Regions from separate parts of the Streptomyces sediminicola genome, predicted to be linked through region 2. Evidence: riboswitches for the same ligand, from Rfam matches in the RefSeq annotation. Region 2 holds a riboswitch; each other region holds the start of a gene.
The links. Region 2 has a riboswitch for cobalamin ahead of VM636_RS23495 (cobalamin biosynthesis protein). Riboswitches for the same ligand answer to the same signal wherever they lie in the genome.
Positions count from the first base shown of each region.

Region 1: linked by a shared signal. The riboswitch ahead of VM636_RS06340 (hypothetical protein) and the one ahead of VM636_RS23495 (cobalamin biosynthesis protein) in region 2 are both predicted to bind cobalamin.
Region 3: linked by a shared signal. The riboswitch ahead of VM636_RS01330 (ABC transporter substrate-binding protein) and the one ahead of VM636_RS23495 (cobalamin biosynthesis protein) in region 2 are both predicted to bind cobalamin.

Region 1 is NZ_CP144555.1:1,502,734-1,505,996, forward strand. Features, by position in the region: partial or broken gene VM636_RS06330 (thiamine pyrophosphate-binding protein) at 50-256, shown strand; gene VM636_RS06335 (ferric reductase-like transmembrane domain-containing protein) at 255-1,241, opposite strand; cobalamin riboswitch at 1,521-1,663, shown strand; gene VM636_RS06340 (hypothetical protein) at 1,871-2,773, shown strand; gene VM636_RS06345 (cysteine synthase family protein) at 2,770-3,263, shown strand, end outside.
Region 2 is NZ_CP144555.1:5,349,085-5,352,347, reverse strand. Features, by position in the region: gene VM636_RS23505 (inorganic phosphate transporter) at 1-1,102, shown strand, start outside; gene VM636_RS23500 (hypothetical protein) at 1,170-1,391, shown strand; cobalamin riboswitch at 1,656-1,788, shown strand; gene VM636_RS23495 (cobalamin biosynthesis protein) at 1,890-2,912, shown strand; gene VM636_RS23490 (cobyric acid synthase) at 2,909-3,263, shown strand, end outside.
Region 3 is NZ_CP144555.1:278,141-281,403, forward strand. Features, by position in the region: gene VM636_RS01320 (hypothetical protein) at 3-173, opposite strand; gene VM636_RS01325 (zinc-binding dehydrogenase) at 231-1,229, opposite strand; cobalamin riboswitch at 1,526-1,717, shown strand; gene VM636_RS01330 (ABC transporter substrate-binding protein) at 1,759-2,790, shown strand; gene VM636_RS01335 (iron ABC transporter permease) at 2,787-3,263, shown strand, end outside.

The sequences.
Region 1 (3,263 bases), 3.8 Mb from region 2:
GCCGCCCGCCGAGTCCGCAGGACCCGACCGGACCAGACAGGGAGCCGCCATGACCGGCACGAAGGTGTCCGACTACGTCCTGCGACGACTGCGCGACTGGGACGTCGACCACGTCTTCGCCTACGCCGGGGACGGCATCACCGGGCTGCTGGCGGCCTGGGGACGGGCGGACAACCAGCCGAAGTTCGTCCAGGCCCGCCACGAGGAGATGGCCGCCTTCCAGGCGGTGGGCTACACCAAGTTCTCCGGCCGGGTCATTCCGTCTCGGGGGCGTGCGGGGCGGTCGCCGGGGCGTCCACGGTGCGGTCCCGGCCGCCGTCGTGGCCGGAGAGGACCACGGCGAGGATGCCGATCACGACCGCCGCGGCGGCGGCCCGGCCCGCGGCGCGCAGGACCCAGCCCGGCAGGGAGCCGTCCCCGCGCCGGACCGGGGACCCGAGCCGCTCGCCTCGCCTGGCCGGCCGCAGCAGCCGCACCGACAGCAGGACGGCGACGGGCAGTTGCAGCAGCCACAGCACGGTGCGCGGCCATTCGCCGTACCAGACGTTGGTGCCGTACAGGAGGGTGTGCCACACGCTGAGCACGTAGACGACGATGACGAACCGGTGCAGCCGGCGCCAGGTGTTGGGGCCGATGCGGTGCCGGACGTAGAAGAGCAGGCCGAGGGGGATCGCCAGGTAGAGGGCGCCCTGGCCGATGGGGATGGCGACCCGGCCGGTGCCGGAGTCGTACCAGCCGGGGACGAAACTGTCCGCGAACCCGGCCCACAGACGGGCGGCCCATCCCAGCCCGGCCTCGTAGCGGACCAGTTCGGCCGCGAACATCAGGGCGTGCGCGAACATCAGGGCCATCGTGGTCAGGCTGGTGGTGCGGTGCCAGCGCTCCAGGACCTGCCGCGAGACCGGCAGCCGGGCGGGGCGCGGCCCCGACAGCAGCAGGCCGAGCATGACCGTGCCCCACGCCCACAGCAGCCCCGACCAGCCGAACGCCTGGCTGAGCAGGTACATCCAGTAGGTGCGGGCGTCGTCCATGAACGGCATGACCGCGACGGTGGACGAGGTGCCCGCCTCCATCCGCGCCCAGAAGAACGCGAAGACCGCCGCCGTGACCAGCACCGCCGCGCTCGCGTCGGGCACCGCGGCCCGCAGGTCGGCGCGGAGCGTGACGCGCTCGGCGGCCCCCCGGCCGCGGGTCGGCGGGGTGGTCGTGCCGCCCGCTTCGGGCGTCGCGTCTGGAAGCATGCCGTGGCCTCCCGGCACTGGTCACCGATGGGTTGGCGCGGACGAGGTTGCGGTGCACCAGTGTGGCCCAGGAGAACGGTCGCGTTGAGCCCCCTTCCAGCCAGAGGGAGCGCCTGATCTGGTCGGACGCCCCTCCTCCCCCCTCCCGCCACCGCTCCTACCCCTCACATCAGGACAACCCGCGGACACCCCCTGTCGCAGCGTCACGGCGCCTCCTACCCTGAGTGACGCAGTCGGTTCGCGCCGGCCGCCCGCCACGGCGGAGCGGCGGCGTGACGCAAGAGGGAACCCGGTGCGATTCCGGGACTGTCCCGCAGCGGTGAGTGGGAACGGACGCCGTCCGGGCGCACCGGTCCGCCGGCCAGGAATGCCGGCGCGCGGTGGACGCCGCGGCCGGCGCGCGCCCACGAGTCCGAAGACCTGCCACTGCGCCCGTGCCACCGGCACGGGTGGGTGCGGCGACCTCGTGGACTGGGTTGGCGGTACGGACGGCGGCGGCGTCTTCGCGGGGCCGCGTCTCCTCCCGGTCGGTGCGGGGTCAGGAACCGACAGGAGGAGCCGTCCGTGATCACGCGAGTCCGCGCCGGGCGCGACGGGGCACCCCCCGCGCGGGGCGAGCGGGACGGGCCGTGCTGACGCCCGCCGGGCACGAGGCGGCACCGGCACCGCCGCCGGGCACCGGGGTCGTCGGCGTCTGCCACGGCACCCTCGGCGAGCTGTACCAGGGTCCCCTGCGCGCGGGCCCCGACCCGGACATCGCGCTGGTGTCCTTCCCGGTCGGCCTGCGCACGTGGACCACCTTCACCCCCGGTACCGTCCCCCCGGGCCCCTCGCCCCTCGGGGAACGCTCGGCGACCGCGGCGCGGCTCTTCCTGGAGCACTACGGCCGCACCCTGCCGCCGGGCCGCTGGAGCACCCGCTCCGAACTGCGGGTCGGGGTGGGCATGGCCAGTTCGACCGCCGACATCGTGGCGACGCTGCGCTGTCTGTTCCGGCTCTTCGGCCTGCCGTACGACGACGACGTCGTGGTCCGCGTCCTCGCGCGGATCGAGCGCTCCGACAGCGTGTTCCTCGACGAGTTCGCGCTCCACCTGAGCGGCCGCCACCGGGTGGTGCGGCGCCTGGGCACCGGCATCGGCTTCCACACCGCCTACCTCACCGAGCCCGGCACGGTGGACACCGCCGCCGTCACCGGCCTGCTCCTCGCCCACTACCGGCGGCACGGCCCGGAGTACGAACAGTGCCTGGCCGACCTGCTGAAGGGCTTCGCCTCCGGCGACCCCGCCGCCGTCGCCCGCGCCGCCACCACCAGCGCCGCGCTGTCCCAACGCGTCCTGCCCAAGGCGACGTTCGCCCCGCTGCTGGAGCGGCGGGAGCGGTTCGGCGCCGACGGCGTCTTCGTCGCCCACACCGGTTCCCTGGTCGGCTATCTCTTCCGCCGCCGGCCCGACGCCGCCCTGGCACGCGACCTCCGCGCGTTCTTCCGCTCGCTCGGCCACCAGTGCTCATTCGTCCCAGGAGGCTACGGGTGATCCACCCCCACATCGCCGACGCCCTGAAGGTCCCCGACCTGGTCCGGCTCACCGACGGCCTGGTCCTGCTCCGGTTCGAGTCCATGAAGGTCTACTCGGCCCTGGCCGCCGTCCGCCGGCTGCTGGAGCGGGGCACCGTCCGCCCGGGACAGACCCTGATCGACAGTTCCAGCGGCATCTACGCGTACGCCCTCGCGCTCGCCTGCCACCGGTACGGCACGCGTTGCCACATCGTGGCGTCCACCACCGTCGACGCCACCACCCGGGCCCAGTTGGAGATCCTCGGCGCCACTGTCGAGCAGGTCGCCCCGTCCCGCGACCTCGAACTCGACCAGAAGCGGCGGGTACGGCGGGTGAGGGAACTCCTCGCCGAACACCCCGACTGGCACTGGATGCGCCAGTACCACGACGACGTCCACTGCCTCGGCTACCACGAGGTCGCCGACCGGATCGCCGCCGCCTTCCCCGGCCGCGCCCTCACCGTCGTCGG
Region 2 (3,263 bases):
CGCCTTCCTCTCCGTGGAGGTCGCCAACACGATCTCCAAGGGTCTCGTCGACGAGACCGGCATCCGGCCCGAGGTCATCTTCGCCGCCCTGGTCGGCGCGATCCTCTGGAACCTGCTGACCTGGCTGGTCGGGCTCCCCTCCAGTTCCTCGCACGCCCTGATGGGCGGTCTGATCGGTGCCGCGGTCGCCTCCGCCGGCGTCGGCGCCGTCCACGGCGGGGTGCTCCTGACCAAGGTGCTGCTGCCCGCCGTCGCCGCCCCGGTCGTGGCCGGCGTCGCGGCGCTGGTCGGCACCCGGCTCACCTACCGCCTGGGCCGCAAGGCCGACGGCAAGGCCGCCGAGAAGGGCTACCGCGCCGGGCAGATCGCCTCGGCCGGCCTGGTCTCGCTGGCCCACGGCACCAACGACGCCCAGAAGACGATGGGCATCATCACCCTGGCCCTGATCGCCGGCGGCGCCCTCGCCCCCGCCTCCGACCCGCCCCTGTGGGTCATCCTCTCCGCGGGCCTGGCGATCGCGCTCGGCACCTACCTCGGTGGCTGGCGCATCATCCGCACCATGGGCCGGGGCCTCACCGACCTCCAGCCGCAGCAGGGCTTCGCCGCCCAGACCAGTGCCGCCACGGTCATCCTCGCCTCCTCGCACCTCGGCTTCTCCCTCTCCACCACGCACTCCGTCTCCGGCGCCGTGATGGGCTCGGGCCTCGGCCGCAAGGGCGGCGTGGTCCGCTGGTCGACCGCGACCCGGATGTTCGTCGCCTGGGGCCTGACGCTGCCGGCCGCCGCCTTCGTCGGCGCGCTCGCCGAGTGGGTCACCAAGCTCGGCGACTGGGGCACGGCGCTCGTCGCGGTCTTCCTGGTGGTCTCCAGCGCCGCGATCTGGAAGATCTCCCGCCGCGAGGTCATCGACCACACCAACGTCAACGGCGACGAGCCGGCCGCCGGGCCGGAGCCGGAGCCCGTCGGCGTGGTGACCGCGGCGATGGCCGCCGTGACCCCGCCGCCCGCCCTGACCGACGACCTGAAGGCCACCCTCCCGGCCCCCGCCGTGACCGCCGGTGCGCCCGACGCGCCGCCGACGCCGGCCGCCACCCCCGTCTGAGCCCGCCGGGCCCGGCTCCCGCACCGCGCCGGGCCCTCGCGGCCGGGTACGAAGGAAGAGAACCGTCATGAACATCGACTGGGCTGCCCTCGGCTCCGTCTTCGGAGTCAGCCTCGTGGCCACCGTGGGCCTCGTGGCCCTCTTCACCCTCGGCATCGTCGGCCTCTCCCGCCAGGAGCGGGCCGTCGCCCGGGGCGAGTCGGCGGCGCTCGCCGTCACCGGCGCGTACGCCTGCTTCGCGGCCTGCGCCGCGGCGGTGGCCTACGGGATCTACATGATCGTCGCCTGACCCTCCGGAAGGACGGCGTCCCCCGGGGCGCCCTTCGGGAGGACTTCGCGCGGGGCGTGGGACGGGAAGCGCCGTCCCACGCCCCGCGCGCCTCGCGCACCCCGCGCGCCTCGCGCACCCCGCGCGCCTCGCGCACCCCGCGCGCCTCGCGCACCCCGCGCGCCTCGCGCACCCCGCGCGCCGGTGTGCCGGCGCGCACCCGCGCCCTGTGGCCTCCCGCACACTCCTCCTTCGCAGGTCAACGGCAGGTTGACGGGTGTTCGCGGAGCGTGGTGGACTGCCGGGAGCCATCACGGCGGCAGGAGAGGAAGCCGGTGCGAATCCGGCGCGGTCCCGCCACTGTCACCGGGGCGTCATGCCCCGGGAGCCAGGAACTCTCGCCGCCGGTCTCGTCGAACCAGGGCGCGGACACCCTGAGTGAGGACCTATCGCCATGCGCGGCTGCCGTTCGAGGTACACCCACGACGCTCCCCCCGTCCCCCCGGCCGGCTGAGCGCCATGCGGGCCGAACGCGTCTTCGCGTACGGCGCCGCCGCCGGCCTCCTCGGTGACCTCCTCCTCGGCGATCCGCGCCGCGGACACCCCGTCGCCGCCTTCGGGCGGGCCGCGGGTGCCGTGGAACGGGCGCTGTGGCGGGACCACCGGGGCCGGGGCGCGCTGCACACCCTCGTCTGCGCCGGCGGCGCCGTGGCCCTCGGGGCCGGTGCCGCGCGGGCCGTCCGGTCCCGGCCGGCCGCCTCCGTCGCGCTGACCGCCGCCGCCACCTGGGCCGTCGTCGGCGGCACCTCGCTGGCGCGCGAGGCACGCGCCGTCGGGCGGGCGCTGGAGGCCGGGGAGGTGGACACGGCACGGGAGCGGCTGCCGCACCTGTGCGGGCGGGACCCGCGGGCCCTGGACGCCGACGGGATCGCGCGGGCCGTGGTGGAGTCCGTCGCCGAGAACACCTCGGACGCCGTGGTGGGCGCGCTGGTGTGGGGCGCCGCGGCCGGGGTGCCGGGGCTGCTCGGCTTCCGCGCGGTGAACACCCTCGACGCCATGGTCGGGCACAAGTCGCCCCGGTACCGGCGCTACGGCTGGGCCTCGGCCCGGCTCGACGACCTCGCGGGCTGGCCGGGCGCCCGGCTCACCGCCGTCCTCGCCACCGTCGCCGGCCCGGACCCCCGGGGCGCGGCGCGGGCCTGGCGGGCCGACGCCTCCCGGCACCCGAGCCCCAACGCCGGTCCCGTCGAGGCGGCCTTCGCGGGCGCCCTCGGCGTCCGGCTGGGCGGCACGCTCTCCTACGGCGGGCGCGTCGAGCACCGGCCGGTGCTCAACGGGGCCGGGGGCCGTCCGGCCGGGGCCGCCGACATCGAGCGGGCCGTCCGGCTCTCCCGGCGCGTGGGTCTGCTCGCGCTCGGCGTGTGCGCGGGCGCGCGCCTCCTCACGAGCGCCGCACTCGCCTGCACCCGGTCCGGCGCCCGCCCCGGTCGCGCCCGGCCGGCCGCCCTCGCGGGGCGGCCGGCGAAGGGACGGGTGTCGTGAGCGGGGGGCTTCTCGTCGCCGGCACCACCTCCGACGCCGGCAAGAGCGTGGTCACCGCCGGGATCTGCCGGTGGCTGGCGCGGCAGGGGGTGCGGGTCGCGCCGTTCAAGGCGCAGAACATGTCCCTGAACTCGTTCGTCACCCGCGAGGGCGCCGAGATCGGCCGGGCCCAGGCCATGCAGGCCCAGGCGTGCCGCGTCGAGCCGAGCGCGCTGATGAACCCGGTGCTGCTCAAGCCGGGCGGCGAGCGCAGCAGCCAGGTCGTGCTGCTCGGCAAACCGGTCGGCGAGATGAGCGCCCGCGGCTACCACGGCGGACGGCAGGCGGCCCTGCTCGGCACGGTGCTGGAGT
Region 3 (3,263 bases), 5.1 Mb from region 2:
GTTCACCAGCGGTACCAGCGCCCCCGGCGACCGCCGCTGCCCGCCGGGCGCACGAGGAAGCCCAGCAGCCACACCACGAGGACGATGACGGCGATCCACCACAACGCCTTGAGGGCGAAACCCGCACCGAAAAGAATCAGGGCCAGCAGAAGAACGAGAAGCAAGGGAACCATCTTTTATCCACCTCCGCTCCTTCGAGTGCCCGCACTTCGCGCCCATACGCCGGGAAATCACGGGACAAGGATCAGACGGCCCTTCACCTCACCGTCTTCCAGCCGCCGGTGGGCCCGTGCCGTCATCGACAGCGGCAGGCGGTCGGCGACGCGCGGGCGCCAGGGCGTCCCGCGCAGCAGGCGCACCACCTGCCGGGCGGCGCGGGCGAGGTCGTCGGTGGTGGCGTTGCTGAGGGCGAAGCCCACGATGCTCGCGTCCTTGGTGTAGAGCCGGCCGAGCGGCAACGGGGCCGCGGCGCCGCCCAGTCCGACCATGGCGACGAGCCGGCCGCGGGGCGCGAGCAGGTCGACGGCGTCGGCCGGGTCGGCCCGGCCGGAGGTGTCGAGGTGGACGTCGCAGCCGTCGGGCAGGGCCGCGCGCAGCCGTTCGCCCAGGCCGGGGGCGCGGTGGTCGAGGACCTCGGCGGCGCCGAGGGCGCGTACCGCGGCGGCGTCCTCGGCGCGTGCGGTGGCGATCACCCGGGCGCCGGCCGAGGCGGCGAGGGCCACGGCGGCGCCGCCGACGTTGCCGGCCCCGCCGCCGACGTACACGGTCTCCCCCGCCGTCAGCCGCCCGTGCCGGAAGAGCGCCAGCCAGGCCGACGCGGCCGGGTGGGCCGCCGCCACCAGGTGCTCGGGGTCGAGGTCGGGCGGTGCGGCGTAGAGCCGGTCGGCGGGGACCGTGGCGTACTCGGCGCAGGCGCCCTGCCGGCCGGCGTGGCCCAGGCTGTTGCACCACACCCGGTCCCCCGGCCGGAAGCCCACCGCGCCGCTCCCGGTGGCGGCCACCTCGCCGACGAGGTCGCGGCCGACGACGAACGGGAACGGCAGCGGGGTCGGGTAGGCCCCGGAGCGTACGAAGGTGTCCACGGGGTCGACGGCCACGGCCCGGACGCGGACCAGCACGTCGGTGGGCCCGACGGGCGGGACGGGCAGCGGCCCGTGACGGATGCCCTCCGCCGGGCCGACGGAGTCGATGTACGCGGCCCGCATCTGGGCGGGCACGGTTTCGGCCATGCTTCCTCCTCCGACGCCCCGCCCTCGCGGTCCACGCTCTCACGTACCCACCGGCGACGGCTCGCCTCCGTCCGCCGACCACGCCGATCCGGCCCCCGCGGCTGAGGGCTCGTGCGCTGTGCCCGCCGCCCCGGCGGCCGGCGGTGCGGGCCGAGCACCGCGCGGACGAGGGCGGTGTCGCCCGGTCCGCCCCTCCCGCCTCCGCCGCCGCTCCCGCCCGGCCCCGGAAGACGGTCGGCAGGCGGGGCGGCGGGTTCCCGGCCGGGAGCGGGAAATCGCGGTCCCGGCGCCTCGCCGTCACCTGAGGGAACGTAGGATCGTCGGGTCATCGCCGCGACGGGAGACAGGAAGCCGGTGTGAATCCGGCACGGTCCCGCCACTGTGACCGGGGAGTGCAACCCTTCGACATGCCACTGCGCGCCGCGCGGGAAGGCGGGGGGAACGTCGATCCGGGAGTCAGGACACTGGCCTGTCGCGGGCCCGTTCCGAGGAGCGCGGACTCCCCAGGAGGCTTCACGTGTATTCCGGCATGCCCCCTTCCCTGCGACCGCCGTCCCCCGCCAGGCGGCGCCGCCCGGCCCGCGCCGCCGGCGCACTCGCCCTGGCGGCCGTCCTGCTCACCGCGGGCTGCGGCACCTCCCCCGGCACCGGCGGGGACGCGAAGGCCACGGCGTCCGCTCCGGCGGGCTTCCCCGTGACCGTCGACAACTGCGGTGTCACGACCACGTACGACAGACCGCCGTCCCGCGCGGTCACCATCCACCAGCACCCGGCGGAACTGATGCTCTCCCTCGGGCTGAAGGACCGGATGGTGGGCACCGCCTTCCCCGACTCCGCCGTCCTGCCCGAACTGCGGGAGGACTTCGCGTCCGTCCCCGAACTGGCCAAGCGGGAGCCGTCCTTCGAGGCGATCCTGGAGGCGGAGCCCGACTTCGTCTACGGCGGTTACGGCAGCGCGTTCGCGGAGAAGGAGGGCCGCTCCCGCACGGCGTTCGCCGACGCCGGGATCGACACCCACCTCAATCGCGAGTACTGCGGCCGGGACAAGGTGACGATGGAGGACACCTACGAGGAGATCCGCACCATCGGCCGGATCTTCGGGGTGTCCGAACGCGCCGACCGTCTCGTCGCCGGCCTCCGCGCCCGCGTGGACGAGGCCGCCGCCGCGGTCCGGGACGCGCCCACCGTGCCCGTCTTCGTCTACGACAGCGGCGACAAGAGCGCCTTCACCGCCGGCGGCAAGGGCCTCGGCACCGACCTGATCCGGCTGGCCGGCGGGAAGAACGTCTTCTCCGACCTGGACGAGGTCTTCGGCGACGTCTCCTGGGAACAGGTGGTCGAGCGCCGGCCCGAGGTCATCGCCATCTACGACTACGCCGGTGCCGGCAGCGTCGAGCAGAAGAAGGAGTTCCTGCTGTCGCAGCCCGCGCTCGCGGACGTGCCCGCGGTGCGCGAGAAGCGGTTCGTGGTCCTGCCGCTGACCGCGACGCTCGTCGGGGTCCGCTCCGCGCACCTGGTCGAGGACCTGGCCCGCGGGCTGCACCCCGCGAGCTTCCGGTGACGGCTCCCGCCCCGCGGACCCCCACCACGGCCCCCGGGCCCGTCCGGCACCCCGGCCGGACGGGCCTGGCCGCGACGGTGGCGGTCCTCGTCGTGCTGCTGCTGGCCTCCCTGACGGCGGGGCTGGCGATCGGCTCGGTGCGGGTGCCGCCCGGCCAGGTCTGGGGCATCGTGACGCACGCGCTGGGCGCCGACTGGGGGGCGCCCGACTGGACGCGGGCCCGGGAGACGATCGTCCTCGACGTCCGGGCGCCGCGCGTGGTCCTCGGGGCCGTGACCGGCGCCGGGCTCGCGGTGGTGGGCACCGCCCTCCAGGCGCTGGTGCGCAATCCGCTGGCCGAGCCGTACCTGCTGGGCGTCTCCTCCGGGGCGTCGCTCGGGGCGGTCTCGGTGATCGTGTTCGGGATCTCCGTCTTCGGTGCGGCGTCACTGCCGGTCTCGGCGTTCGCCGGCGCCCTGGGCGCGCTGGTCCTC